DNA from 3 places in the Blautia sp. CAG:237 genome. Region 3 is predicted to be linked to each of the others. Evidence: riboswitches for the same ligand, from Rfam matches in the RefSeq annotation. Region 3 holds a riboswitch; each other region holds the start of a gene.
The links. A riboswitch is a leader RNA that binds a small molecule or an ion and turns the genes downstream of it on or off. The one in region 3 is predicted to bind cobalamin.

Region 1 (10,041 bases), on a different contig from region 3:
TCCTGAAGGCAGACCCGGACACCAAGAGCGACAATGCAGAGATGGTGGTTTTTGTAGATGAACTGGGAGAGAGTGCGGTCATCATGGGACTTCGTGTCTGGGTACCGACAGAAGCGTACTGGGCAACGAAGTGGAGACTGAACCAGCGGATCAAGGAAGAATTTGACGCAAACGGAATCGCGATCCCATACAACCAGCTGGAGGTTTACGTACATCCACGCAAATAGCTGTTTATGAGAAAACGTAAACTGGAAATAAATAATAGGTTGACAATCTGAACTTTCCTGTGGTAAAGTAATGCACAGAAATTACAGAAGCTGTGAAAACAGTTGTTTATCAGTTACTGTGAACAGTAACGTTTATCACGAGGAGGACAAGATGAGTACGGTGGCAGTTCAAAGAAGCAAAACATATGATATTGTTTACATTGCAGTGTTTGCAGTGATCATGGCAATCTGTTCCTGGATTTCCATTCCGGCAGCAGTACCGTTTACATTACAGACATTTGGTGTTTTTATCGCAGCAGGTGTTCTGGGAGGCAAGAGAGGAACTTTATCTGTTCTGGTATTTATCCTGCTCGGTGCAGTAGGAATCCCGGTATTCGCAAACTTTTCCGGTGGGATCGGAGTCCTGGCGGGACCTACAGGCGGATATATCATCGGATTTTTATTTTCCGCACTTGTGATGTGGGCGATGGAGAAACTTCCTGGTAAGAAATCCATTATGCAGATCGTGTCCATGGTCGTAGCACTGGTCGTATGCTATGCATTCGGAACCGCCTGGTTCATGGTAGTCTATGGCAAAGCAAACGGACCGGTAGGACTTGTAACAGCCCTTGGATGGTGTGTATTTCCGTTCATCATCCCGGATCTTATCAAGATCGCACTTGCCTATGTGCTTTCCCGAAAACTGCGTAAATACGTAGCATAAAAAATAAAACAAATACAGCCGGAGCGTATCGGATGATATGTTCCGGCTGTTTCATATATGGTAATGAAGCGTTTATTTGTTAAGAGGTGTACGTTCTGCAAAGATAAATACGATCACGGCACCGAAGAGTGCAGAGACTGTTGCGAACAGAAGCATGGAACTGACTCTCGCGAAGTCAATAAGCGCACCTCCGAGGAAGGAACCGATCACGCTTCCAAGTGTATAGGTCATCGTGAAATACGCCTGTCCTTTGATGGCATCTTCCGGTTCCATGATGGCGTTTACGTAGTAGACAGAAGCCGCAGTCAGAAGTCCCCAGCCGAGCATCTGGAAAACCTGAACTCCATAATACATGGAAATTCCGGGAGCAAGGAAAGTCCCCAGCGCCTTCAGCACAAAGAAGATCCCCGCGAAACGGACCAGGAGGTCACAGCGGATCTTTTTGATGATATATCCAAAGAGAAACAGCGTAGGAAGTTCGCACATTGCCGCGATCGCGGATGCAGTACCCATTTCTGCACTTCCTCCGCCTTTACCCTGTGCGATCTGGAAATTGAAGTTATTCAGGAGCACATGACTGAGGTAGATAAAAATACAGCCAATCAGTACCAGTGAAAAACGTCTGTATTTCCGGAAAAACAGAAGAGGGTTTGCCAGGCTTTTGCTGTCGGATGATGTCTGGGCAGATTTCTGTGTCTTGACGAAAGGAAAGATGATCAGGCAGCCAAGTGACAGGACGGTGATGATCGTCACGGAAGCTGGGATGGAAAGCACGCCGGCTTTGACGGTGATGATCCCGAGCACATAGCAGATGACTGCATAGGCGACAGAGCCCATTCCACGCGCAAGTCCGAAGTTCAGCTTCTGACCCTGGTTGATGCTCTCCATACCGAGCGCGTTGATGAAAGGAGTCATAAGCTGCAGCAGTGCGATGCTGATCCCGTAGAGAAGTCCGGTCAGGATAAGCGTTCTGGAAAAAAACAGCCCGATTCCGAGAAGCAGCTGGATGACATAGAGAATCTGGATGATCTTTTTGAGGGATGGGCTGTCCGGGCGGTCTGCGTAACCCGCGAGCACAGGCTGCAAAAGTGCAGACATAATGCCGGCAACAGCGGCGATGATGCCGATCTGAGTATTGGAAAATCCCCCTCCCAAAAGGAAAAATCCGGAAAAACTCATGATCGCAGCGAAATACATCCAGTACAGAGCCTGGATACAGGAATAAGATCCCGTGAGGTTTTTGCTTTTGGCAGATGACATGATAAAATCTCCTTATGTATGAATAATTATTTCTATTATACAACAACAGAGAACAAAAAGCTTGCCAAAAAGCGGTCATTATTTTATGATTAATAGCAGAAAACAAAGACAGATCAGGAGGAATTCATATTATGAAGAAAAAAATAGACGTATATGAACATATGGGAGAAATCCTCAAAGGAGTGAAATCTGGTGTCCTGGTAACAGGCAAGGCAGATGACAGAGTAAACTCCATGACAATTTCCTGGGGAATGGTTGGTATCGAATGGGCGAAACCTGTATTCGTAACCTTCATCAGAGAAAGCCGCTTCACCAGAAGCCTCATCGAGAAAAACGGCGAATTCACCGTTAACATCCCGGTAGACGACAGCGCAAAGAAAATCCTTACATTCTGCGGCTCCAAATCAGGAAGAGATGTGGACAAAGCCAAAGAACTCGGTCTTACTTACGAAGAACCGGAAACCATTTCCGTACCTGGAATCAAGGAACTTCCGCTGACTCTGGAATGCAGAGTAGTCTACAAACAGACCCAGGACATCAGCGCAATGACCAAAGAAGACCAGGGAAAATTCTATCCACAGAATGTAGACAGCACATTTACCGGCTCCAACAGAGATACCCATGTGGCATATTATGGTGAGATCGTAAATGCATATATTATTGAAGAGTAAAGGTAATTACAACAGGGCATTTCCTCATATCAGAATGGGAAATGCCCTGTTTTGAGTTAAGGACTGAAAGGATGCACTTTTCTGTTGCCAGAACATAAAATATAAAGAGCTCTTCTGAAAGGTCTTGTTTATGGAAATCTATCAGACATCCCGGCCCTGTGGCCGCCCATATAATGCAACCTGCGGTATGGCACGTGAAATGATGGGAAACCAGCCATGTTCCTGCCGTCCATCACCGCGAAACTCGAGAACACCGTCCGCACCATGCCCATCCTGCCGCATGCCTTCTGCATCGTCCAGAGATCCTGAGATGTATACGCATATTGATGAAATGCAGATCGCGATGGCATATGTACCCTGTCAGAAATTTTCGACGACTTATGATCTTGGTTATGCTTTAAATGTTGGAACAGTTTTCCCTGATCTGTGCAAACCATTTTGCGGAAAGCGAGGTGGCAGACGATGATGTGTCCGAATCAGTGCACCCCAAAAGAAAAACTCCTTCAGCGGATCAATGAGGTCAGTTTTGCTGTCAACGACATTCTTCTCTATCTCGACACGCATCCATGCTGTCAGGAAGCACTTGCATTTTATCAGGAATGCGCCGCCGAGCGCAGGAAACTGATGAAAGAATACGCCCAGTGCTATGGACCTCTCACTGTCGATGATGCACTGGAGACAGACGGCAGCACCTGGAAATGGATGGAACAGCCATTCCCATGGGAGCAGGAAGGAGGGTGCAGATAGTCTATGTGGAATTATGAAAAAAGATTGCAGTATCCGGTAAATATCAAGACTCCGAATGCAAAGATCGCACAGTATATCCTAAGCCAATATGGCGGTCCCGACGGGGAGGTCAGCGCATCTCTCCGTTATCTTTCCCAGCGATTTACGATGCCGAACCGTATGGCTGCCGCCGTCTTAAATGACATCGGTACGGAGGAACTCGCACACCTCGAAATGGTCTCTACCATCGTTCATCAGCTCACACGCGACCTCTCAATGGAAGAGATTGAAAAGAGCGGTTTCGGGCCGTACTATATTGACCATACAGTTGGTGTCTGGCCGCAGGCGGCGGGCGGTGTTCCGTTTAATGCGTGCGAATTCCAGAGTAAAGGTGATCCGATCACAGATCTGTTCGAAAACCTTGCTGCCGAACAGAAAGCCCGCTCGACTTACGATAACATTCTCCGCGTAGTACGTGACATTCCGGAGATTGCCGACCCGATTAAATTCCTGCGTGCAAGGGAGATCGTTCATTTCCAGCGGTTTGGGGAAGCTCTCCGAAGCATTCAGGAAGAACTGGATGCCAAGAATTTCTACGCATTTAACCCAAGTTTCGACAATCCATGTAAAGCCTCGTGTAAAAGTTGAATGAAATAAAAAGTGTCTGGCACATTGACACCAGGCTTAGAATGTAGTGAGAAATGGTGCTGGGCTTATAACTGGCGCCATTTTTCCTTAATAAAACATAGCATCTCACAAGTTATTCCAAGGCAAAATGTCTTCATAATAGAGTTTTGCCCCGGAAAATGAATAACCGGTTAAATCCGATGCCGATAAACTGCCTGAGCATTAAAAAGGAAGAACTGCCAGATTTTGAACCATGTTTTTCCAGGCTATAAATCTGAATTCCTTGTCATTTACACTTTACTCTGGTAAAATAAAACCGAAAAAAATCCCCGCCAGTAGAAGCAGGGACAAAAAAGACAGACAGGGAGAGAAAGATAAATGGAATACTGGGATATCTACGATGAAAATAAACAGCCGACAGGCCGCACAATGAAAAGAAACGACTGGTGTCTGAAAGACGGGGAGTATCATCTGACCGTGCTTGGCGTTGTTGCAAGACCGGACGGCACATTCCTGATCACTAAACGAGTTATGACAAAAGCCTGGGCTCCGGGCTGGTGGGAAGTTTCCGGCGGCGCGGCACAGGCAGGAGAGGACTCCTATGAGGCAGTGCTCCGTGAAGTAAAAGAAGAGACTGGTCTGGATGCGAGAAACGCAGAAGGCGGTTATCTTTTTACTTATAAGAGAGAAAATCCGGGCGAGGGCGACAACTATTTTGTAGACGTTTACCGTTTCGTCATGGACATTGACGAGAAAGACCTGACACTGCAGACAGAGGAGACAGACGGACATATGTTTGCAACTCTGGAACAGATCCAGGCATTTGCAGCAGAAGGTAAATTCCTCCATTACGACAGCATCCGCAAAGCCTTTGAGATGTAGGAGGCTGCCATGGAATTTGCAGTATTAGGGCTGTTTTGCGGCATCCTTATTCTGTGTATTGTATGTAATGTTTCTATTATATATGCATTACTGGCAGGCTTCGTGATCTTTGGCTATTATGCAAAGAAAAAAGGCTTTTCAGTAAAAGAGATCCTGCATATGGCGGGCGAGGGAATCTGGAAAGTCAGAAACATCCTGATCACCTTTATGCTGATCGGAATGCTGACCGCACTCTGGAGACAGGCAGGAACGATCCCGGCGATCATCTGCTATACGATCCATTTTATAAAACCATCGGTTTTTCTTCTGATGGTATTTCTTTTGAACTCGCTGGTTTCGGTGCTGACCGGAACTTCGTTCGGGACGGCGGCAACAGTAGGCGTTGTCTGTGCGACGATGGGATCTGTCCTTTCGGTATCTCCGTGGCTCTGCGGTGGTGCGATCCTTTCGGGAATCTTTTTTGGTGACCGCTGTTCACCGGTCTCGACCAGCGCCCTTCTTGTGTCAGAACTGACAGAGACCAGCATTTATAGAAACATCCGAAATATGGTCCGCAGTGCGCTGATTCCCTTTGTACTGGTCTGCATCTTGTATACAATGGTCGGAATGAGGACTTCCCATACACAGGAACTGCCGGATCTTACCGGAGTTTTTCATCGGGAATTTCGGATCGTCTGGTGGATACTTCTGCCGGCACTGGTGATTCTGACCCTGTCCGTGGCGCAGCTCGGAGTCAAAATCTCCATGCTTGCAAGCATTGCCGTGGCACTTGTCTTATGCGTTTGGATACAGGGGATGCCGCTTATGGAACTCCCGCACATCCTTATCTTTGGCTTTCACAGCGAAAATGCAGAGATCGCTTCCATGCTGGATGGAGGAGGGATCGTTTCCATGCTGAGAGTCGGTGCGATCGTGTGTCTTTCCTCATCCTATTCAGGGATTTTTGAGAAGACAGGGATCCTCGACGGGATCCAGACAACAGTAGAGTCTCTGGCACAGAAAACATTTCCGTTTCTTGCGATCCTGCTCACATCAGCAGCAGCCAGCGCGATCGCCTGCAACCAGACACTTGCGATCATGCTGACACAGCAGCTCTGCGCCAGAACAGAACGAGACAAAGAACGGTTTGCGAATGACCTGGAGGACAGTGTCGTGATCCTCGCACCAATGATCCCATGGTCGATCGCGGGGGCGGTTCCGCTTATAGCAGTCGGTGCACCGCAAAGCAGTATTTTATTCGCGTTTTTCCTGTATCTGCTGCCGCTTTGCAGGGTATTGGATGGAATTCGGAAGAAAGGATAAGAAAGATGAAATTTACAAGAGAACAGATAGCAAAAGCGCTGAAACTTTATGTCATTACGGATCGAGGCTGGCTGAAAGAAGACGAGACACTTCTTTCTGTCTGCGAAAAGGTGATCCAGAACGGGGCAACCTTCCTTCAGCTCCGAGAAAAAGAACTGGGTGCAGAGGAGACAAGAAAAGAAGCCATAGAACTTCAGAAACTCTGCCACAGATACAATATCCCCTTTGTGGTGAATGACAGTGTGGAAATCGCGCTGGAAATGGACGCGGACGGTGTACATGTCGGTCAGTCAGACATTAAGGAAAGAGACATCCGTGCCATGATAGGACCGGACAAAATCCTCGGGATGACAGCCAAGACTGTTGAACAGGCGATCGCAGCCGAAAAAGCCGGAGCAGATTACATCGGAACAGGGGCGGTTTTTGGCAGCACGACAAAGAAAGATGCCAAATATCTTTCCATGGAAGAACTGAAGAAGATCGCAGCCTCTGTCAGTATTCCGGTCGTGGCGATCGGCGGGATCAACAGCGAAAATGTCTCACAGCTTGAGGGCAGCGGAGTCAACGGTGCAGCCGTGATCTCGGGGATCTTTGCAGCGGAAGATCCGGCAGCAAAAACAGCACAGATGAGCAGGCTGACCGATATATTTTGTTAAAAATAGCCCAAATGTATTGTAATTTGTCAAAAAATATGATACTGTATAGAAAATTGAATAAAGAAGATAACAGGTGCCGAGGGCATTGTTCATGAGGTTAAAAGGGAAACAGGTGAGAAACCTGTACGATCTCGTCACTGTAAGCACGGAGTACGGTTCTGTATGCATTAAGCATGATCACTGGGAAACTGGGAAGATAGAACCATATGTTGAGCGGCAAGTCAGGAAACCTGCCTGTTGTCTGGTACGGGAATATAGGATTCCAGATCACGAGTAATTGGTCGTACCGTTTTTTGATAGACCACTTACCCCTTTTTTGAGGGCTTTTTTTGTGTGCAGGATTCTGTTCAGTTTTCGTACTGTAATGTCAAAGGAGGACAAAAACATGAAAAACAAAACTGTAAAAGCACTTGCAATACTGTTAGCGATCACAACTGTATCTATGATGGGTACAGCAGGAGTTATGGCTTCTGACAACACAGCAGAGGACACTGCAACAGAGGCAGCAGCAGATGATGCAGATGATGCAGAAGCAGCAGATGACGCAGATGACGCAGAAGCAGCAGATGACGTTGCACTACTGAGCGACAAGACAGAGGACACTGCAACAGAGGCAGCAGCAGATGACGCAGAAGCTGCAGACGATACAGCAGAGGCATCTGATGATGACCAGGCAGCAGCAGACAACGTTGCAGCACTGATCGACAAGATCTACGTTCAGGAAAGAAATGACACAACAGATGAGGACTGCAAGGCAGCCAAAGAAGCATGGGATGCTCTGACAGACGCACAGAAAGAACTGGTAGAAGGCGAAGAAGCAAGCCCGGAATATTTCGGACGTGACACAGGCGATGCTTCCAAGGATGATCCGCGTAACCAGGATGAGATCGGTGAGAACGAACTTCTTGTTGTAAGCTTTGGTACTTCCTTCAACGACAGCCGTGCACAGGATATCAAAGGAATCGAAGATGCTCTGGCAGCAGCTTATCCGGACTGGTCCGTAAGACGTGCTTTCACAGCACAGATCATCATCAACCATGTAGAGGCAAGAGATGATGAAGCAATCGACAACATGGATCAGGCTCTTGACCGTGCAGTAGCAAACGGAGTTAAGAACCTTGTTGTTCAGCCTACACATCTGATGCATGGTGCTGAGTACGATGAGATGGTAGAAGTAATCGACAACTACAAAGACAAATTCGAATCTGTAGCAATCGCAGAGCCAATGCTTGGTGAAGTTGGTGATGACGCTACTGTGATCAACGACGACAAGAAAGCAGTTGCACAGGCTATCACAGATGAAGCTTGCAAGGTAGCAGGATATGACAGCATGGAAGCAGCCGCAGAAGACGGAACAGCATTTGTATTCATGGGACATGGTACTTCTCATACAGCAAACGTAACATACGATCAGATGCAGACACAGATGGGAGACCTTGGATTCACAAACGCTTTCATCGGAACTGTTGAAGGTGAGCCGGAAGACACCGCATGCGAAGAAGTTATCGCTAAGGTTAAAGATGCAGGCTTCAAGAAAGTTGTTCTTCGTCCGCTTATGGTTGTAGCTGGTGACCATGCAAACAACGATATGGCTGGTGATGATGAAGATTCCTGGAAGAGCCAGTTCGAGGCATCCGGAGCATTTGACAGTGTTGACTGCCAGATCGAAGGTCTTGGGAGAGTCGCAGCAGTTGAGGATCTGTATGTAGCACATACAAAAGATGCTATCGATTCTCTGGGAACAGCTGATGATGCAGCAGAAGTAACAGATGACACAGAAGAAGCTTCTGATGATGCAGCAGCAGAGGAAACAACAGACGATGCAGCTGATACTACAGAAGAAGCAGCAGAATAATAAAGAAACAGTTTTTATGTAAGATAACGGGGCTGCCCGGGAGGATCTAGGTCTTTCCGGGCATTTCCTGTAAAAGCAGGAGGAAAATATTATGAAACGTTCAGTGGCAATGATGGCATGCGTATTAAGCGGAGCACTTATGCTTGGAAGCTTTACGCCGGTTCTGGCAGAAACAGAAGTCAAGTCAGTTTCTACAGCAACAGCAGATGCCAAGAAGGATGATGCCAAGGCTGATACAACCGATAAGAAGGACGATGCAAAGGATGCAGTTCTGGAAGATGGCACCTACAGTGCTGAGTTTGACACAGACAGCGGAATGTTCCATGTAAACGAAGCAAACGATGGCAAGGGAGTCCTGACAGTCAAAGACGGTAAGATGACACTTCATGTAAGTCTGGCTTCCAAAAATATCGTAAATCTGTTTGTGGGAACAGCAGAGGATGCACAGAAAGATGGTGCAGAACTTCTCCAGCCGACAACAGATACTGTTACATACAGCGATGGAATGTCAGAAGAAGTTTATGGTTTTGATATTCCGGTTGAAGCTATTGACGAAGAATTTGACCTTGCCCTGATCGGAAAGAAAAACAAATGGTACGACCATAAGGTAAAAGTCACCAATCCTCAGAAAGAATCTGATGAGACAGCAGCAACAGAAGAGACGAAGGACACTTCAACAGACGATACAAAAGAAGCGTCAGAGAAATAAAATTGTCTTTGGACAAAACGATAACCAAATATGCAGTACAATAAAAATATCCTGTACGGATCCAGTGTCATAACTGAACCCGCCAGGATATTTTTTTATGTAGTAATATCGATCAGTGAAACTGAGGGATATTATTTGATGCGGATCTTGAATGTTGCTTTCTTTCCAGATCCGTCTGTTGCTTTGGCAGTGATGGTAACTGTACCTTTTTTGCCTTTGATGGTTTTGACTTTACCGTATTTGTCAACGATAGCAAGTTTTGTATTGCTGGAAGACCATGCAAGTGATCTGTTTGCGCTTCCGCCCTGAGAAGTAACGGCTGCGGTTACTTTTGTGGACTGACCGTTGGTAACGGTAGTTTTTCCGGAAAGCCTGATGCTCTTTACAGAACCTTTCATGCAGGCAAGGGTGATTCTTGCATAT
Region 2 (10,041 bases), on a different contig from region 3:
AGTGTCCAAAAACCAACTTATTTTTTTCATTGTGTTGATTGGTCCGTAATTAATATTGACTTCTGGTCATTTTTGATTATAATAAAGCACAAAAGGTATGGTCAGAAGGAGGGATTTTATGGGAAAAGTAGAAGTAAAAAAGCAGAAAAAGAAAGATGCGCTGTTCAATACTGCATTCGAGCTTTTTACCACCAAAGGCACCAACCAGACGACCATCTCTGATATCGTAAACAAAGCAGGCGTCGCCAAGGGGACCTTTTATCTTTATTTTAAAGACAAATATGATATTCGAAATAAACTGGTATCACACAAGACCTCGGAGCTTTTTTACCAGGCTTACCGTGCCGTGATCGACCAGGAGATCACAGGCTTTAGGAATCAGCTTCACTTTATGATCGATTTTATTCTGGATGCCCTGGAAAGTGACTCTCCTCTTCTGATGTTTATTTCCCGCAATCTTTCCTGGGGTGTCTTTCAGGCAGCTCTGGATGACAAAGTTCCAGACGAAGATCTTGTATTTTATGATGCGTATCTCGGACTTCTTGAGAAGGATGAACATACGTATGAACATCCGGATATGATGTTGTTTTCGGTGATCGAGCTGGCAAGCTCCACCTGTTACAGCTGTATTCTTTATCAGCAGCCGGTTTCACTCAGTGAATATAGGCCGTATCTGCATCGGTCGATCGATGGGATACTGGATAGTTATACCCATGACGAACCACGGGGACGGAGTTAATAGCCCTGAAGTGCCATATAACTCCGTCCCCGTGATTCTGTCATCTTTTTTCAAGTTTTTTATCATTCTTTGCTTTTTCGATCAACTCTGCGATTCTGCTGTTCGTTTTCCCCACTGTTACTCCGGCATCAATGACTTTTTCACAGGAATCCACCAATTTCATGGCTTCTGCAAATGTCTCATCACTGATCTCCTCAAACGGCTTCTCTGTCACAGTCCGTACAGCGAGAAGGCGTGCCAGCTGATAGTCGATGTCATTGGTATAGAGAATCCCGGCTGCAAATGGGATATTTTTTCTCTGCAGTTCTCTGTAAATTGGGATTCCGGTTCCACCGCTGGAGATGACCAGGGTCTTTGGTTCTCCTTCTGGTCTTGGAAGTTCCAGGCTTCCGAAGACCGGGTCAAAATATCCATTGTCAATTCCATAAAGATCACGGATCGCTTCTTCCTTAAAGATCGTTTCCGGTTTTCCGTAATGTGCAATGCGGTCGCCTTTTACGCAGATGATCTTGTCGGCCACTTTTTCAGCCAGATCGATCTCATGGAGCGACATGATCACGGTGATTCCTTTTTTCTTTGCCATATTTCTGAGGATTGAAAGCAGTTCCAGTTTGTAACGCACATCCAGGAATGAAGTAGGTTCATCCAGAACGATGATCTCCGGTTCCTGACAGATTGCCCTTGCCAGGAGAACTCGCTGCCGCTGTCCGTCACTGATCGCGTTAAAATCACGGTCGCCAAGTTCCTGTGCATGGACTGCTTCCATCGCTTCATCAACCTTCTGCTCATCTTCCCTGCTCAGGATTCCAAGCTTGCCGGTATATGGATAACGTCCGGTAGCCACAATATCATGGCAGGTCATAAGTTCCGGTTTCATACGGTCCGTCAGGACTACCGCCATCTTGGTAGACAGGTCACGGAAAGACAGCTTAGAGAGATCTGCATCTGCGATCTTTACATTTCCGGAAATGATCTTGAGCTGGCGTGTGATACTTTTGAGGATCGTGGATTTGCCGGCACCATTCGGTCCGATCAGTGTCACGATCTCTCCTTTTTCGATTCCGATACAGATGTCATGGATCAGGGCTTTTCCGTTATAGCCGACTGCCAGATTATCCATATTTATATATTGCTCTGCCATATCACTGTTTTCCTTTCTGACGTTTCAGCATCATTGCGATGACAACCGGCGCGCCAAAGATTGAAGTTACGGTACTGATGTTCAGTTCCAGCGGTGCAAATGCTGTTCTTGCGATCAGGTCACTGAGCATACAGAAGACTGCTCCTCCCAGGAAGGTTCCCGGAATGACGACCAGTGGCCTGGAAGTATTCAGTGCCTGTTTTACCAGATGTGGAACTGCGATTCCCACGAAAGAGATCGGACCCGCAAAAGCAGTTACTGTAGCCGAAAGGATACTGGACAGAAGGATCAGTGTCACACGAAAGACCTTGATATCAACGCCCATGCTCTGTGCATAAGCTTCGCCCAGCTGATAGGCACCGATCGGTTTGGAGAGCATAAATGTCAGTGCGACTGCAACAGCTACGATCACTGCTGCAATATGTACATTACTCCAGCTCATACCGGAGAAACTTCCCTGGGACCAGCCATGAAGGTTTACGATATCGGAATCCTCTGCAAACGTAACCATAAAATCCGTGATCGCAGAGCAGATATAACCGATCATAGTTCCGGCGATCAGAAGTGTCGCCATATGTTTGATGCGTCTGGATACCAGAAGGATAAATCCTGTTGCTATCAGAGATCCGATAAAAGCGGCAATTACTAATGTATAGGAAGAAACTTTGTTGAATTTCTCCAGAAAATAGATCATTGCCAGTGCTACGACCATTTTGGCTCCGGAAGAAATACCCAACAGGTATGGTCCGGCGATAGGGTTTTCAAAAAAGGTCTGTAACAGAAATCCGGAAAGGGACAGTGCACCGCCCAGGATCGCCGCCATCAGAAGACGCGGCATTCGGATCTTCCAGATAATATTGTATTCTGTCTGTGCACCTTCCCGCAGGAAAATGATCTTCAGGATACGTGAGACCGGAATGTTTGTCGTTCCGGTATTGATGTTTAATATCAGAATTGCAAAAAGTGCCGCTGCAAGTACTGCAAATACTGCTGCGTAACGTGAACGCCGCCGGAAGTTTTCCATGTGGAAGGTTCCGGTGCCCTCACCTGTCTGTGCTTTCATCATGTTTTCTCCTGTATTTAATCAATTTTTGTCATAAAGGTCATCTGGCTCGCATCTCCGCCGGTGAGCATCAGATGAATGTCTGTGATCATATTTCCTACAATGTCGGTTGCCTGGTAGAGATATTTGCCGGCACACCATACATTGCCTTCTTTGACAGCCTTGAAGTCTGCAAAAAGTTCGCTCTTCTGCAGAAGGTCATCCACGCTGTTAATCGGATCATCAATCGTTCCATTGTATACCAGATAATCCGCATCGATCGCCTGTGTATAAAATTCTTCCATCGTCATCGGCACGGAAGAACGCTTTGTTTCTTCCTCAGAGTCCACCTGTGTCGGAACGTAACGACCGCCTGCGATCTCGATCATCTTCGGCACATAGTCGGATGGTTTTCTTACGACTACGGAGCCATCTGTATTAATATAGAAGAAAGCGACTGTTTTTTCTGTATTTTTGAAATCTTTCAGATCAGAGATGATCTTTGCCTGTTCGTCAAAGAATTCTTTCGCCTCATCTCTCTTATCAACCATTTCTGCATAAACTTTGATCCATTCGGTACGTCCAAGCGGATGGTTTTCGTAACTGGAACGGTCTGTGAATACAGGGATTCCCATCTGCTCGATCATCTCCTGTACCTTCGGGGTGTGAAGGATCATCGTTGATTCAATTGCCAGATTACATCCGGAATTTACGAGAAGTTCATAATCCGGCTCACTGTATTTGCCGGCAAAAACGATGTCGCCGTTTTCCATTGCCTGTTTTGCCGCATCAACATACCATCCAGATGCCTGGAGGGAAGAAAACTTGATGTCATCCAGTGCGTCCAGGGAAGAAAAAAGAGACATTGCAGATGTCGCTGCCAGGTAAATATTATCCAGCGGCTTCTGAAGCACCACGATATCCTCATCCAGTCCGTCAGGGGCACTCTTTCCTTCCGGTACCAGAAGGAACTGGCCGCTGTCCGGCACATCGATCAGAGTATAGTCATCGTTGTAATAGTATATATGGAAGCATTCTGCAAACTCATTCTGCATTTCTGACTGAAAAGTCAGGCCGGGGATCTCCGGTGCAGAGGAATCGTTATCTGCTGCTTTTGTGCTCACGGACAGGCTGAAAATCCCCATCATGAGAAGGCATGCTGCCATAAGCGGCAGCCACAGTTTTCCTGTACTTCTTTCTTTCATATTCTTATTTTATCCTCCGATTTTTATATACGGGCGATCCGAAGACCGCCCGCTCCCATGATTACTGTGTTACTGTTCTGTATCTGTATTTTCTGTTGTATCTGTACTTTCCGATGTGTCTGAGCTTTCTGAGTTATCTCCGCTATGTCCGCTTACAGCAGCTTCATAAAGTTTGGACGCTTCCTTCTCACATCCGAACAGAGCCCCATATACTTTGCTCCACTCATATTTTGCAAGGACATCCTTCTCATCTTTGGAACGATCCAGGATCATCGGGATCTTGAGGATTGCAAGTTTTTCTGCAAAAGCAGTCATTTCCGGATATTTCGCTGCGATCTGGTTTTCATCGCTCTGTGCATCATCCGTCTGTTCTGCATCAGCAGTATCTTCCGTACTGTCGTCCCCTGTATCCTCTGCTTTCGCTGTCAGGATATCGGACGGTACGATCGCCAGTTTGCATTTATTTTTTACAAGTTCTTTCAGGTCTGCTTTATCATAAGTGCCTGCTGAAATGATATCGCCTTTTCCAATGGATTCTTTGATTGCAGCGATCTTGCAGTCGTCTGCTGTCGCAGAAACCGCAGATACATTTTTGTCTGCACCGATCTTATCGATCATTTCCAGTGCCACGTCAGAAGCAACATATGTCTTGTCCATCGGAAGCTGGATCACAATAATGGATTTGTCGATTCCTGCCGGAATCTGATCGGCTTTGTCCTCAGGAACAAGAAGGTAGCGGATGACTTCCTGCTTATAAAGTTTTGCGTAATCCTGTTCTGTCGCTGCGTTCTCCTCTCCATCCGCACTGGAAGTCTTTGCTGTACTTTCTTCATTCGTGCCGTCTGTGGAAGTCTGTGCCGCGTTATTCTGTGTAAGATCCACACTGTCCTTGCCAAACTCATCATTCAGAGTGATCTCAAGCACGGTCATATCGTTGTTGTAATAATGGATCTTGAACATTTTGGAATGTTCCAGTTTCAGGGAGCTCATATATTCCAGACCTGTGATCTTTGGCGCCGCATCATCCTTGTATACGGTGCCAGCATCTGTCTCGGCTTCCTGACCGTCTGCAAGCTTTGTGGAATTTCCTGCTGCCTTTGCAGTCACACTGCTGCCACCGGAACTCTTACTGCCGGAACTGCTGTCCGGGATATCCATGCCGAAATACAGAGTATATTCAATCTCGTACGGCTTGGACATCGCTGTTGTACAGCCTACGACTTTATTGTTGGCATTCAGCTGGATCGGGATCTTGAAGGTACTGTATTTGTCCCCTTGATCTACCGGATCATACTGGTTTCCACTTGCTTTCACATAGATCCATTTGCCACTGTTGAATGTCACATACGCCCATGCCTGTCCATCTTCGACGCTGATCTTGTCGCAGGTAATATTAAGGCCATGCGTACCTGTTCCACCTGACCAGGAGAAAGAGAACTGATCAGAGCCATATTCCCCATCCTTTAAGCCACCGGCAGAAGAATCTACCTGGCTTGTCTTGCCATCTGTATTTGATTTGTAGTTATTTGTACTCGAGCTGCTTCCACCGGATCCACTGCTTCCGCCGGAACCAGTTGAACCGCCGCCAGAACTGCTTCCATTAGAACCACTTCCACCGGTGCTGCCTCCATTGGAACTGTTGCTGCCGCTGGAACTGCTTCCATTGGAGTTACTTCCATTGGAACTGTTATTTCCATTAGAGTTATTCCCTGAATTATTTCCGTTCGAATTATCATCTTTGGAACCATCTCCGCCAGTTCCGGAATTGCTGGTATCTACGTTGAATTTCAGCGTATGGTCATACCACATTTTATCCTTATCACCAGCCTCATAGTAACGATGAGAGCGCGCAGCCAGTTTCGTATCTTTGTTCAGACCTTCCAATGCAAATTCATAGGTATATTTACCCTCTGCATCAACTTTGTAGGAAATCAGCTTGCTGTCTGCCGCCTTCAAAGCCTCTTCTTTGGTTCCAAGAAACAGCCTGTCGTATCCTGTTCCACTCAATGTGATTTTTGCAGTAACCTTACCATTCTTGACCGTAATCTCACATGCATTGATCTTGAACATCGTAGCCGTACCAGATACATGTGTCACCGTGCCTGTATAGGTTCCATCCTTCGGAATATCACTGGATGGTGCAGAAGTCGGCTTCGGTGTGGCTGTCGGCTGTGGTGTGACTGTCGGAGTGGCATCCGGTGTGGCTGCACCGCTCTTTGTGATATGGATAACGTATTCAATATCATGCGGCTCTGTCATGGCGATCGTCGTTCCGGTGATCGTCATATCTGTATTTAAAGTCACCGGAATCTCAAAGTAAGAACCGCCTTCGTTACTTGCAGGCTGATATTCTTTGCCGTCCACAACCAGTTTCGTAAAACTGCTGCTGCTGAATTTGATCGTTGCATAGGTCTGACCGTCTTTTACAGTAATCCCTTCACAGGTGATCTTTGTTTTTCCTGTACCGCCGCTGAATGAGAAATCATCTGCTTTATACGTACCATCTGCCATGGAAACGGCATCTGCTTCTGTCTCAGCAATACTGTCTTCTGTCGTATTGTCTTTTTCCAGACTTTCAATACGATAGTCCTCGGCTGCTGTAGTCTGCTCTGCACCAGTCTCTTCCAGTGCTCCGATCTGCCAGAGAGAATCAGAATCGCTGTCTGAACTGTCTGAGCTCTTTGAAATCATTCCTTCGCCGGAATTATCTGCAGAAGTATTTTCTTCTGCTGTCGGTACTGTTTCAGAAGGTTCTGCTGTATCCGTTGTTTCCTGTACAGGTGTTTCTGATACTTCAGACGGAAGCATAAAATACAGTTCTTCCTCTGTATACCAGCTGTCATCCTCTGTATTTCCCGGGACATAAGCCGCTTTTTCACCAAGGTACTTCGGGTCGATATAAAACAGATAATGATATCTGCCCGCTTCATCCAGAGAGCCCTCAATTACCGGTGTGCGGTCTTCGTCTGTTCTGTTTCCGATATATACTCTGTTATAAGTTGTATTGGCAGAGACAATCTCGATCAGAATGGAATCATCCTCTGCATACGCTTTTTTGTCTGTTATCTGAAGGAATTCTTCTCCTGATGATACATCGTCTGTGTTCTGCTCTGTTTCGCCCGCATCAGTTTCTTCTGTTTCCTGAGCTGTATTTTCATCAGATTCTCCTGATGAGTCTTCACTGCTTTCCTGCGCCGATGCATTTTCTGCTGATGCCATGACCGATGCCTGTGGTGCAGCTGTTATACTCAATGCAAGGAATGCAGCGAGAAATTTTTTCGAATGCATATGCCTCTCTCCTCTTATAAAACGCATTTCTGTAAGTATCTCATATAGGATTTTTCCTCTTACACTGCAAAAATATAAAGCCTACTCTCCGATCCAGATGAGTAGACTTCAGTCGCACAAATAAAACATCCTTCTTTGCATAACCGGATGTTTCGTTTCTGTGAAATTCTGCTTTCTTCGGAAGCTTTTCACTGATTCTCCAGCAGGTTTCCTGACTTGCAGAGTATTCTAAGATCACGCCTTCTCACACAACTTCACATGCAATGGCTTCTGCAATCCTCTCTTACGCTTACAGTGACCGGATCGTTCAGGATTCGCACCTGATTCCCTATTATCTGTCAGTGACAGCACTGGAGTTCCTATATTCTGCTTTATTATAGCAATATATGCATCCTAGTGCAATAGTCTGAGCCTGATTTGTACTGCCAAAAATGTGCCAATATGCACAGAAAAAGCAGTGTTTTTTTCTTGTTAGCATTTGTTATTTTTAACAAGAAGTGATATGATTAATAACAGAATGTAATTCGCGGGACATTCCAGTTGCACAGGGCATCCTTCATGATGCCTCAATTTTATTCAATAATAAGGAGATTATGAAAATGAAACAAAGAAGTAAAATTCTGACAGCATTGTTTCTCAGTGCATCACTGGCAGTTACTCCGGCAGCTTCAGTCTCAGTTCTTGCGGAGGATCTGGATTTTGCAGCAGTCGAAGAAATTGACGTAGTACCCGAAGAAGAAATTTCTGATTCAGAAGAAGTTTCCACTTCCACAGAGGATTCTGTTTTAGCGGCCGACATTACGACAGAGGATTCTGACCTGACAACTGATGAATTTACAGCAGATACATCTACCTTCAGTACGGATGAAGCAGATGTATTTACATCTGGTGAGACATCTGAACAGGATGTCTCAGAAGCCAGAACTCATTCTATCAAAGTTTCTGTTATCAACAGTTCAGGGGTTGCTTCCGGCATGTACGCTATGGACAGTGCTGTTGTCACCAGACAGGACGATGGCACTTATCTGGTAAGAATGCACCAGACAAGCGTAAACAGAAACTACATGGCTCTCACAGATGATAAAAACAAAGCAACCAATCATGAGGTTGACTGGTATGTTGCTGGTGGAGACGACGGCTACTGGTATACCATTCCTGTTGCCAGTCTGACAGATCCCCTCTATGCAAGTTTCAGCTATACCAAAAATGTAAATGCAGGCAAAGCCTGGGGAAATGTTCAGACAATCACCTTTGATGTCAGTTCCATGGCAGAAACCGAAGAAAGAGATGCAGTTGCATCCGATATCAACAAACTTCCGGCTACAAACGGTCCTGCTGATTACACATCTGTAGATGCAGCTCTGGCCACTGTTCCGGAAGACCTCTCCATCTACACTGATGAAACAGCTGATGCTGTAAGAGCTGCCGTTGCAGCAGTTAAAAGAGATTATACTATGGCACAGCAGGCTGATGTTGACAAGATGGCACAGGCCATCACCGATGCGGTCAATGCTCTGGTCAAAAAAGCTGTAGAAGAAGCCAAGACTCATTCCATCAAAGTTTCTGTTACCAACAGTGAAGGTGTTGCTTCCGGCATGTATGCCATGGATGATGCTATCGTTACCAAGCAGGACGACGGCACTTATCTCGTAAAAATGCATCAGGCAAGCGAGAACAGAAACTACATGGCTCTCGTAAATGGTACAACGGCAGACGACATAGCTGCTGCTACTCAGCACAAGATTGACTGGTATGTTGCGGATTCTTCCTACTATTATACCATTCCTGTTGCAAGCCTCAGTGATACTGTTTATGCAAGCTTCAGTAAGACCACAAACGTCAACAAAGGCTCAAAATGGAGCAATGTCCAGACCATCACTTTTGACACCACCTCCATGGCAGATACTGACAAGAACGATGTTGATGCTTCCGGCATGAACAAACAGGCTGCCCTGGATTATTCTTCTGTAGATGCTGCTCTGGCAACTGTTCCTGAAGACCTCTCCATCTATACAGACGAAACAGCCAATGCTGTTACTTCTGCCGTGAAAGCACTTAGCGGTACATACAAAGCTGCAACACAGGATGACGTTGACAAACTGGCCACCGCTATCACCGATGCGGTCAACGCTCTGGTTGAAAGAGGACTTCTCACTGTTACAAACGAAACATTAATGTTTAACGTTGAAAAAGCTATTCTCAGAGACGGCAATCTCATCCTTACCCTTCACGGAACAGGTTATCATTATCTGTACAAAGGTACTTATGAAGAAGCTGTTGCAAATGGTGATAACAGAGACAACTGGATCGCCGGTGAAGAAGTTAACGGTAAATGGCAATTTACTGTCCCTGTAGCAGAAGGCGAGACATACCTTCCGATCGTAGCTATCTCCAACAGCTACCTTACCAAATATGAAGAAGGCAAGAACTCTCTGGAAAGAGCTTTCTATCCTCGCCAGGCTGTGATCGATCAAGACGCTGCTACTTTAGTTACCGGTGATTACGATCATACAAAAGATCTGACCGTTGACAACAGCGTTAAGATGTTCAACGTTGCCGCTGCTTCTCTTGAAACCATCGGCGGACCAAATTCTAACAATTATAAGGAAATCCTTCACCTGACCAT
Region 3 (10,041 bases):
TTGCACGTATCGAGAACGAGATCAAGACTATGCCGAACTACTTCGATGAGTACGATACTACAGTACACTTCATCACAGAAGAAGAACTGAAACGTGATCACAGCGGGATCCCGCACGGTGGATTTGTTATCCGTTCCGGCAAAACAGGCTGGAATGATGAGAACAGTCATGTGATCGAATACAGCCTGAAACTGGATTCTAACCCGGAATTCACTTCTTCCGTAATCGCAGCATATGCAAGAGCAGCATACCGCATGAGCCAGGAAGGACAGAAAGGCTGCAAGACAGTTTTTGATGTTGCACCGGCTTACTTAAGCGCACAGGACGGAGCAGAACTTCGTAAACATCTTCTTTAAGATTAATTTCAGCAGAGCGGGAAACACATGCCTGATATCTTATGTGAGACATCAGGCAGTGTTTCCCGCTCTTTTTATGTATTGACGTATCATAAATCTTGCGATATAATACCTACATGATATTGTAATAATATTGTAAAAATTATAACGAAAAAAGTAACAATAAGTTTTTCGGAAAGAGGACGATATATGAAGAAGGTATGTAGAAAAGCTGGACTTTTGGGGATACTTTTGGGGCTCATGCTTTTTGCAGCAGGATTTGCCGTACATACAACGACGGTAGATGTTCAGGCTGCAACAACGACAGGATTTCGTACAGTAAACGGCAAAACTTACTATTACAAGAGCGGCAAGAAGGTCAAGGGATGGCTGACACTTGGAAGTAATAAGTACTTTCTGAATACGAAGACCGGAGTTCTTCTTAAGGGCTGGCAGAGAAGTCCCAAGGGACCGATGAGATACTTCGATTCCCGTACAGGAGCAATGTACAAGGGATTTAAGAAGATTGGTGGGAATTACTATTATTTCAAACCGTCTACAGGCTACACGGTCAGTGGTTTTGTCAAAACTTCAAGTACCGTTGTGAGATATTTTTCATCAGGCAGTTACACGATGGCAACTGGCTGGATGAAGAACAGCAAGGGCGAGAAGTGGTATTTTACCCCATCAACAGGAATTATGTACAGGGGACTTAAGAAGATTGGAGCCTATTATTACTACTTTGATGGGACAACCGGTGCAGCCAAGAGCGGATTCCTGACAGCAGCCAACGGAAATGTCCGCTATTTCCGCGGAAAGACCTATGTAATGGCAACCGGATGGCTTGGCAGCAGCAGCGGCAAACGCTACTACTTCGCAAAGAATACAGGTGTCATGTACAAAGGCTTCAAGACAGTTGATGGCAAGACTTACTATTTCAATCCAAAAACAGGAGTTGTAACTACCGGCTGGGTAAAGGAAAATGGTAAGACTTATTATATTGATCCAAGCACAACCACGATAACAACAGGTACGAAGCTGATTGACGGCAAATATTACGTTTTTGACTCAAACGGAGTTATGACGGGCTCTTATGCTGACAGTTCCAACTCTGGTCCGACAGCACCAACCTCTGCAAGAACGCTTAAGAATTATCTCGCAGGAGCACTGCAGCCGGTAGGTAAGGCCCTTTATGTATGGGGCGGCGGCTGGACAGATTCCACAAGAAAAGGTGTAAGTCCGACCTGGGTTTCCTGGTATAACAGTCAGACGAGCAGTTACAACTATAATAATTACAGGGATTTAACGACTGCAAACAGAATCAAGGGACTTGACTGTTCTGGATTTGTAGGATGGGCATCTTATCAGGTTATGCATACAAAGTCTGGAGAAGGCGGTGGATATACCGTAGTTTCCGGAGATATTGGTTCTTATTATCAGAATACTCTGAAGTGGGGACGGATCGTAAACCAGAATTATCTTTCTCAAACAAAATGGAAGATGCAGCCAGGAGATATTGGCTATGATTCCGGACATACCTGGATCGTTCTTGGACAGTGTTCAGATAAGAGTGCTGTGATCGTTCATTCCACACCACAGGCAGGCTGCCAGATTGCAGGAACCTGCACACCGGATGGGGATTATGACAGCCAGGCAGTTGCACTTGCCAAAACTTATATGTCCAGATATAAGGGATATACGAAATACGAATATCATCCATCCTGTGGAAACTATATTCGAAGAGGAAATTATCTGAGATGGTACAGCAGTACACTTTCTGATCCGGATGGATATAAGAACAAGACAGCAGCACAGATACTTGCAGATCTGTACAGCTAAAATAAAGCATTAACAGTGAAGAGAAGCAGTTTTCATTACAGAAGACTGCTTCTTTTTTTCGTATTCTTTACTAAATGTTACAAAATTTTAAATTTTTTAATTATTTACTCTTGCGTTCTTGAGAACGATATGTTAATATGTAAAAGAAGTTCAATAAGATATTTCAAAAATGTTACAAAATAGATTGATTTAGATTATGAGGTGAAAACATGAAGAAACGAATTGTTTGCATGACGTTAGCATTAATGATGACAGCATCACAGGTTGTCAGCGTAAGCGCGTCAAGAGAAGACGAGCTGAGAGAGGAACAGGCAGCTACCAGCGCACAGTTGGATGCTACATACGCACAGATCGACCAGCTTTATTCAGCAAAGCAGCAGTTACAGAGCGAAATTGATGCTTTGGATGCAAATCTTGTGAATGTCATGGTTTCCATTCAGACCCTTGAGGGAGATATCAGCAATAAAGAAACTGACATTCAGAATACCCAGACAGCACTTGAGAAAGCACAGAATGCTAAGACTAAACAGTACGAAGCAATGAAAGAACGTATTCAGTACATCTATGAGAAGGGCGGCAATGCTGCATGGTTCCAGATGATGATGGATGCTGATAACCTTTCTGATCTTCTTACTAAAGCAGAATACACACAGAAGATGTATGAATACGACAGACAGAGCCTTGAGAAATATGCCAACACCATCGACCAGGTAACACAGCTCGGTGACCAGTACAAACAGGAGAAGGCAGAACTCGAGGGAATGAAACAGGAATACGAATCTGAGTCAGTAAACCTTCAGACACAGATCGATACCAAGAAAGCCAACTCCGCAGACTGCGACAATGAGATCGCATACGCACAGCAGATGGCAACAGAGTATTCCAACCTGATCGTTCAGCAGCAGGCAGAGATCGAACAGCTTGAGGCAGAGCGAATTGCAGCTGAGGAAGAAGCAAGACGTCAGGCAGAGGCAGAAGCGGCAGCTGCTGCAGAAGAAGCTGCAAGACAGGAAGCCGAGGAAGAGGCTGCACAGGAGCAGGAAAATCAGGAAAATCAGTATGATGAGAATACTGATGAAGAAGATCAGGAAGAGATTTCTGAGGATGGTGAGTATACAGAAGATGATGGATGCACAGAGGATGAGGATTCTGACAGTGAAGACTCTTCTGATGACGAAAACACCGACAGCAGTGATGACGAGAGCACATCTGACAGCAGCGACGGTGTAAAACATGATGAATATGGCAATGTGATCGACAGTGACAACACTGTAAATCCGGAGGATGTAGATACTTCATCCAGTTCTTCCAGCTCATCCAGTGGTTCTGGCTCTTCTATCGTAGACTATGCACTGCAGTTTGTCGGAAACCCGTATGTATGGGGTGGAACAAGCCTTACAAGCGGTGCGGACTGCTCTGGATTTACACAGAGTGTATATGCACAGTTTGGCTACAGCCTTCCGAGAACATCCTACGAGCAGCAGAACTGGGGAACCGAAGTTTCCTACGCAGATGCCCAGCCAGGCGACCTGATCTGCTACGGTGGACATGTTGCAATCTATATGGGTAATGGACAGATTGTACATGCGTCTAACTCCCAGGATGGTATTAAGATTAGTAATGATGCTACTTATAGGACTATTCTTTCTGTAAGAAGACCGTCATAATTTTTCATAAAATGTATGCATAAAAACGGTGGTGTAAAAACTGCCGTTTTTTTTGTTTTGTGGGGCGGTCTTGCATTACAAATGCGCCACTGCCGGGTGCCCCCGGCAAACAAAAATGTTGACTTTCCAAAGATAAAGTATTAAAATGGCATAAAGCGCAACGGGGCACTTCATAGTTCCGTGCGCTTTTTTTTACTTTAAAGCAGTCCCATCTGCTTTATTCAACACGGTGATATGTTCCGCAAGGACATATGGATGAAAAATATATATTTCAGGAGGAAACGAAAATGAGAAAGAGCAAAATGTGGAGAATGTTGACAGTAGCAGCCGTAGCAGCATCTATGACATGCGGAGTATTTGGCGTACAGAGTGTAAGCGCGGCTGACAAAAAGACCCTCAAAGTTGCAATGGAATGCGGATACGCTCCATACAACTGGACACAGCCGGATGATTCCAACGGAGCAGTGCAGATCTCCGGAAGTTCCGACTATGCATATGGTTATGACGTTATGATGGCGAAGAAGATCGCAGACGAACTTGGTTACGACCTTGAGATCGTCAAACTTGACTGGGATTCCCTCGTACCGGCAGTTCAGTCCGGACAGGTTGACTGTGTTATCGCAGGACAGTCCATCACCAAAGAACGTCAGCAGATGGTTGATTTCACAAATCCATATTATTATGCATCGATCATCACTCTGGTAAAAGGGGATGGAGACTATAAAGACGCAGCAAGTGTAGAAGACCTCAAAGGAGCAACAGTTACTTCCCAGCAGAATACCATCTGGTATGATTCCTGCCTGCCGCAGATCCCGGACGGAAACATCCTTCCAGCACAGGAAAGTGCACCGGCAATGCTGGTAGCTCTGGAATCCGGTAAATGTGATGCAGTCGTAACAGATATGCCTACAGGAAAAGCTGCCTGCGTAGCTTACCCGGATTTCAAACTCCTTGACTTCACAGGAACAGACGGAGAATTCGAAGTATCTGACGAGGACATCAACATCGGTATCTCCCTCAAGAAAGGAAACGATGAACTCAAAGATGCGATCAACGGAGTTTTAAGCGAGATGACAGAAGACGACTTCAACGATATGATGGACGAAGCAATCTCAGTTCAGCCACTGTCCAGCGAGTCATAAAGGAGGAGAAAAATGCTGCCTGAAAGTTTTGGAGGAAGAATCATATATCTTCTTCAGCAATATGGTCCCTCTTTCGCGAAGGGAGCCGGAGTCAGCATGTGGCTGGCACTGGTCGGAACACTTTTTGGATGCATCATCGGTTTTCTCGTAGGTATCGTGCAGACGATCCCGGTAGACAAAAACGATTCCACAGCCAAGAAGGTACTGATCAAAATCGTGAAATTTATCCTTGCCTGCTATGTGGAGTTCTTCCGTGGAACTCCTATGATGGCACAGGCAATGTTTATCTACTTCGGTAGTGCATACCTGTTCAATATCAATATGTCCATGTGGTTTGCCGCGATCTTCATCGTATCCATCAACACAGGTGCATACATGGCAGAGACTGTCCGCGGCGGTATCCTTTCCATTGACCCGGGTCAGACAGAAGGAGCCAAGGCGATCGGCATGACACATGTACAGACCATGATCAATGTTATTTTGCCACAGGCACTGCGTAACATCATGCCGCAGATCGGCAACAACCTGATCATCAACATCAAAGATACCTGTGTACTTTCCATCATCGGTACGGTAGAACTTTTTTACACGACCAAAGGTGTGGCAGGTGCACTGTATACATACTTTGAGTCCTTCACAATTGCCATGGTTATTTACTTTATCATGACCTTTACCTGTTCCAGGATCCTTCGCGTGATCGAGCGTAAGATGGACGGACCGGACAACTACGACCTGGCAACCGCAGATACCCTGACACATACAAGTGGTATGTATTCTTATAAGGAAAGGAAGGACAACAGAGAATGAGTGAAACGATCCTGGAAGTGCAGCACCTGGGAAAATCCTTCGGAACACATGAGATCCTGAGAGACATTGATTTCTCTGTAAAACCGAAAGATGTTACCTGCATCATCGGACCTTCCGGTTCAGGTAAATCCACACTGCTGCGCTGTATGAACCTTCTGGAGACACCTTCATCCGGCGAGATCCGCTACCACGGAACAAACATCATGGACAAACACGTGAACGTTCCGGAGTACCGCTCCAAAGTCGGCATGGTGTTCCAGAACTTTAACCTTTTTAACAATATGACAGTTCTCAAAAACTGCACAGTCGGACAGGAAAAAGTCCTCAAAAAAAGCAAAGAAGAGGCACACAAAAACGCAATGATGTATCTCGAAAAAGTCGGCATGGCCCCATACATCAATGCAAAGCCGAAACAGCTTTCCGGTGGACAGAAGCAGAGGGTAGCGATTGCAAGAGCCCTTGCGATGGAACCCGAGATCCTGCTCTTTGACGAGCCGACATCCGCCCTCGACCCGCAGATGGTCGGAGAGGTTCTGGAAGTCATGAGAACCCTTGCCAAAGATGGTCTGACGATGATCATCGTCACACATGAGATGGCCTTCGCCAGAGATGTGGCGAAGCATGTGATCTTCATGGGCGATGGAGTTATCGTGGAAGAGGGAACTTCCCAGCAGATCTTTGAAGATCCACAGAAAGAACAGACGAAGGAATTTCTGAGCCGTTTCAGAAATTCCTGATGGGAACTGCCCAGCGGGGCGGCTGTTTGGCAAATAAGAAAACCCTGAGGGGGACGATCTCATAGTTGCGAAGGCCGATTGTCCCCCTCAGACTCCCCCTTTTTGGCCACGCCTGGTGCATCAAGACGGAACGGGTTGACGTCAACTGTTTAAGGCTGTTTCGCTGACGCGAAAAGCGCGGGAACTTGAGCTTGCGAGAACTGGGGTTCCCGCGAGCACGTCGAAGGCGTGATGTTGACGGGCCCGTAGTATGTGATACTGCGGAAGCAGGTAGAACAATAGAATACGTAGGATTGATTAGTTTCAGGTGCAAATCTGAACTATACAGAAAAACCAACAACATAAGTAAGCGCAGACTCATGGGGCAACCGTGCAAGTCTGCGCTTATTTATACGAAAATCTTCTTACATGCCAATGTAAATCGCGGGCACATGGGAAGTCCCCATGAAACATTGTTTTAATAAAAATACAATATCCAGCAAAAAAAAACTAGACAACACACAAAATATAATATATGCTTGAAAAGCAAATCAAATAACATTTGTTGGTTTTGAACCAGCCTCTATAAGTTCCAGTAAAATATTTTTTATTTTACATACACGGATTAAAAGGGAAACCGGTCGAATTCCGGTACGATCCCGTCACTGTGATAGGGAGTTGCGAAACATAATCCACTGGAGTGGCAGTCGCCAGTCTGGGAAGGAGTTTTGGAGCAAAGATCTTAAGTCAGGAGACCTGCTTATGGATGATCAGATATGATTCTTACGGTAGATAGGAAACATTGTTTTTTTGTGTGCAAACGTCCGTATTATGTTGTTTACGGATGTTTTTTTCTGCGCTTTTATTCAAAGGTGTATTTCCCCTGCCATTTTTAAAATTGAATCTGATCCAGTTAAAGTCGCTGATACTGTGAACGAAGTAAACAGTAACAAAACCTCTACAATGTAGGAAGGAGAAACAATGTCAAAAAAACAATTTGGAAAAAGGCTTCTGCAGATCCTGATCGTTCTGATCGGTGTAAGTTTCTTTACATTTGGACTTACTTACCTTTCACCAGGTGACCCGGCGGAGATCATGCTGACAGAGTGTGGTAACCTGCCGACACCGGAACTTCTCGAACAGACGAGACATGAACTGGGCCTTGACCAGCCGTTTCTGGTGCAGTACGGTTCCTGGGTAAAAGGAGTACTTACCGGAGACATGGGAACTTCATATGCATTTAAAGTTCCTGTAACTGAGAAACTGATGAAATGTTTTTGGCCGACCCTTCAGATGTCGCTCTTCGCGCTTCTTCTGATGATCCTGTTCTCCATACCATGCGGAATCCTCTCCGCGGTATATCAGAACAAGTGGCCGGATTATCTGATCCGCGGAATCACGTTTTTCGGGGTATCTATCCCGAGCTTCTGGATCGGCCTGATTCTTCTGAGCATCTTTGGAGTGCAGCTTCGCTGGATCAACGTAGCAGGAGGTACGACTGATTTCAAGGCAATGATCCTGCCGTCTGTGACACTGGCGCTTTCCATGTCTGCAAAATATACCAGACAGGTACGAAACGCAGTGCTGGAAGAACTCAGACAGGATTATGTCATTGGAGCCAGAATGAGAGGGATCAAAGAAAGCGTGATCCTCTGGAGACATGTACTTCCAAACGCAATGCTTCCTATTGTAACACTTCTTGGTCTTTCCCTCGGCTCTCTGCTCGGAGGAACAGCAGTTGTTGAGATCATTTACAACTGGCCTGGAATGGGAAGCATGGCGATCAAGGCGATCGCCTGTCGTGACTACCCGATGGTACAGGCATACGTACTTATGATCGCGATCATGTACATGGTCATCAATATCATCGTTGACCTGTCCTATACTTATCTGGACCCAAGAATAAAGGAGGTTAAGTAAATTGAAGAAACAGAATTTTTTCCTGGCTCACAAACAGTTTACCTTATTCTTTATTCTGGCTCTCGCTGTTGTAGGCGTGGCAGTTTTTGCCCCGTGGATCGCACCGAAGGATCCTCTGGAAGCAGTGATGATCGATTCACTCAAAGCCCCGTGTGCGGAATACCCTCTTGGCGCTGATAAACTCGGACGTGATCTTCTTTCCCGTGTGATCTATGGTACCAGAACTTCACTGGTGTCTACCCTGATCCTTGTGGCAACGATTTTTGTTGTAGGTACTTTCCTTGGAATCATTGCCGGATATTTTGGCGGCTGGATCGATCAGGTGATCATGCGAATCGCAGATATGATGATCTCTTTCCCGGGAATGATCCTGGCTATCGCAATTGCAGGTATGCTCGGACCAAGCCTTCGTAACGGAGTTATCGCGATCACAGCGGTAAGCTGGACAAAATACGCACGTCTGGCAAGAAGTATGGTTTTGAAAGTAAAACGTAATCTGTATGTGGAAGCCGCGATCGTAAACGGCACAAGCACATTCAAAATCTTATGGAAACATATTCTCCCGAACATGCTGACGATCATGACTGTAACAGCAGCGGCAGATATGGGAACCATGATGCTTGAACTTGCATCTCTTTCTTTCCTGGGATTCGGAGCCGTGGCACCGACACCGGAATGGGGACTGATGCTGAATGAAGGAAGAACTTATATGGCAAAAGCACCGTGGCTTATGATCGCACCGGGTATCGCCATCGTAATCGTAGTAATCGTATTTAACATGCTCGGCGACAGTATCCGTGATATTCTTGACCCGAGACAGGACTAACACAGATACCAGGGTGAAAAGAGCTGAATCCACATGAGCTTGCTCATAAGTGGATGAAGAATCTTGGAACCCGCCCCGATATGAGCATAAAAGTGGGATGATAATCCCGCGATATGCGAAGAGAGGGTAGAATTGCGAAAGTTACTTGGTAACGGAGCAATTCGTAGGTATCGTAAACTACCGAAAAATAAAGGAGAAAAATATATGAAAAACAGAATCGCAAAAAAAGTCTGTGCAGCAGCACTTGCAGGTCTCATGACAATGGCACTCGTTCCAACATCCGTATTTGCAGCAGGAACAATGACGATCGGTGTAACAAGCTTCGCTGATACACTGGAGCCGACAGAGCAGTACTTCAGCTGGGTTATCTCCCGTTACGGCGTTGGCCAGGGTCTTACCAGGTTTGATGAAGAAGGAAACATGGTACCATGTCTTGCAACAGAGTGGACCAACAGTGAAGATGGAAAAACATGGACATTTACGATTCGTGAGGGCGTTAAATTCTCAAACGGTAACGATATGACACCAGAGCTTGTAAAAGCATCTCTGGAGCGTACCATCGAAATGTCAAACCGTGTACCGGAGTTCTTTGATATTGACAGCATTGAAGTTGATGGACAGAACATCATATTCAACCTGAACAGAGCAAACGCAAACATGGCAGGATGTCTGGCAGACCCGCTGTTCCTGATCATGGACACCAGCATTGACAACTCCAACATCGCAATGGAAGGACCAGTTTGTACAGGACCGTATGCATTCCAGTCTTTTGACCCGTCAGGTGATACC

Region 1: it holds a riboswitch for cobalamin, as region 3 does, so the genes downstream of both, QZL69_RS09235 (sirohydrochlorin cobaltochelatase) here and nikB (nickel ABC transporter permease) in region 3, are expected to answer to the same signal.
Region 2: it holds a riboswitch for cobalamin, as region 3 does, so the genes downstream of both, QZL69_RS09250 (hypothetical protein) here and nikB (nickel ABC transporter permease) in region 3, are expected to answer to the same signal.

The regions. Positions count from the first base shown of each region.
Region 1 is NZ_FR886745.1:13,905-23,945, forward strand. Features, by position in the region: gene QZL69_RS09185 (mechanosensitive ion channel family protein) at 1-227, shown strand, start outside; gene QZL69_RS09190 (biotin transporter BioY) at 379-930, shown strand; gene QZL69_RS09195 (MFS transporter) at 1,003-2,190, opposite strand; gene QZL69_RS09200 (flavin reductase family protein) at 2,322-2,861, shown strand; gene QZL69_RS09205 (spore coat associated protein CotJA) at 2,992-3,327, shown strand; gene QZL69_RS09210 (spore coat protein CotJB) at 3,324-3,608, shown strand; gene QZL69_RS09215 (manganese catalase family protein) at 3,612-4,235, shown strand; gene QZL69_RS09220 (NUDIX hydrolase) at 4,593-5,096, shown strand; gene QZL69_RS09225 (Na+/H+ antiporter NhaC family protein) at 5,106-6,398, shown strand; gene thiE (thiamine phosphate synthase) at 6,404-7,054, shown strand; cobalamin riboswitch at 7,109-7,306, shown strand; gene QZL69_RS09235 (sirohydrochlorin cobaltochelatase) at 7,440-8,909, shown strand; gene QZL69_RS09240 (hypothetical protein) at 9,001-9,618, shown strand; gene QZL69_RS09245 (Ig-like domain-containing protein) at 9,750-10,041, opposite strand, start outside.
Region 2 is NZ_FR886745.1:24,882-34,922, reverse strand. Features, by position in the region: gene QZL69_RS09270 (TetR/AcrR family transcriptional regulator) at 119-739, shown strand; gene QZL69_RS09265 (ABC transporter ATP-binding protein) at 780-1,880, opposite strand; gene QZL69_RS09260 (FecCD family ABC transporter permease) at 1,882-2,946, opposite strand; gene QZL69_RS09255 (ABC transporter substrate-binding protein) at 2,961-4,127, opposite strand; gene QZL69_RS09250 (hypothetical protein) at 4,197-7,415, opposite strand; cobalamin riboswitch at 7,600-7,785, opposite strand; gene QZL69_RS09245 (Ig-like domain-containing protein) at 8,015-10,041, shown strand, end outside.
Region 3 is NZ_FR886773.1:834-10,874, forward strand. Features, by position in the region: gene QZL69_RS13495 (diaminopimelate dehydrogenase) at 1-356, shown strand, start outside; gene QZL69_RS13500 (N-acetylmuramoyl-L-alanine amidase family protein) at 546-2,174, shown strand; gene QZL69_RS13505 (C40 family peptidase) at 2,384-3,841, shown strand; gene QZL69_RS13510 (transporter substrate-binding domain-containing protein) at 4,183-4,983, shown strand; gene QZL69_RS13515 (amino acid ABC transporter permease) at 4,999-5,790, shown strand; gene QZL69_RS13520 (amino acid ABC transporter ATP-binding protein) at 5,787-6,527, shown strand; cobalamin riboswitch at 7,077-7,284, shown strand; gene nikB (nickel ABC transporter permease) at 7,488-8,426, shown strand; gene nikC (nickel transporter permease) at 8,428-9,252, shown strand; partial or broken gene QZL69_RS14125 (hypothetical protein) at 9,249-9,454, opposite strand; gene QZL69_RS13535 (ABC transporter substrate-binding protein) at 9,457-10,041, shown strand, end outside.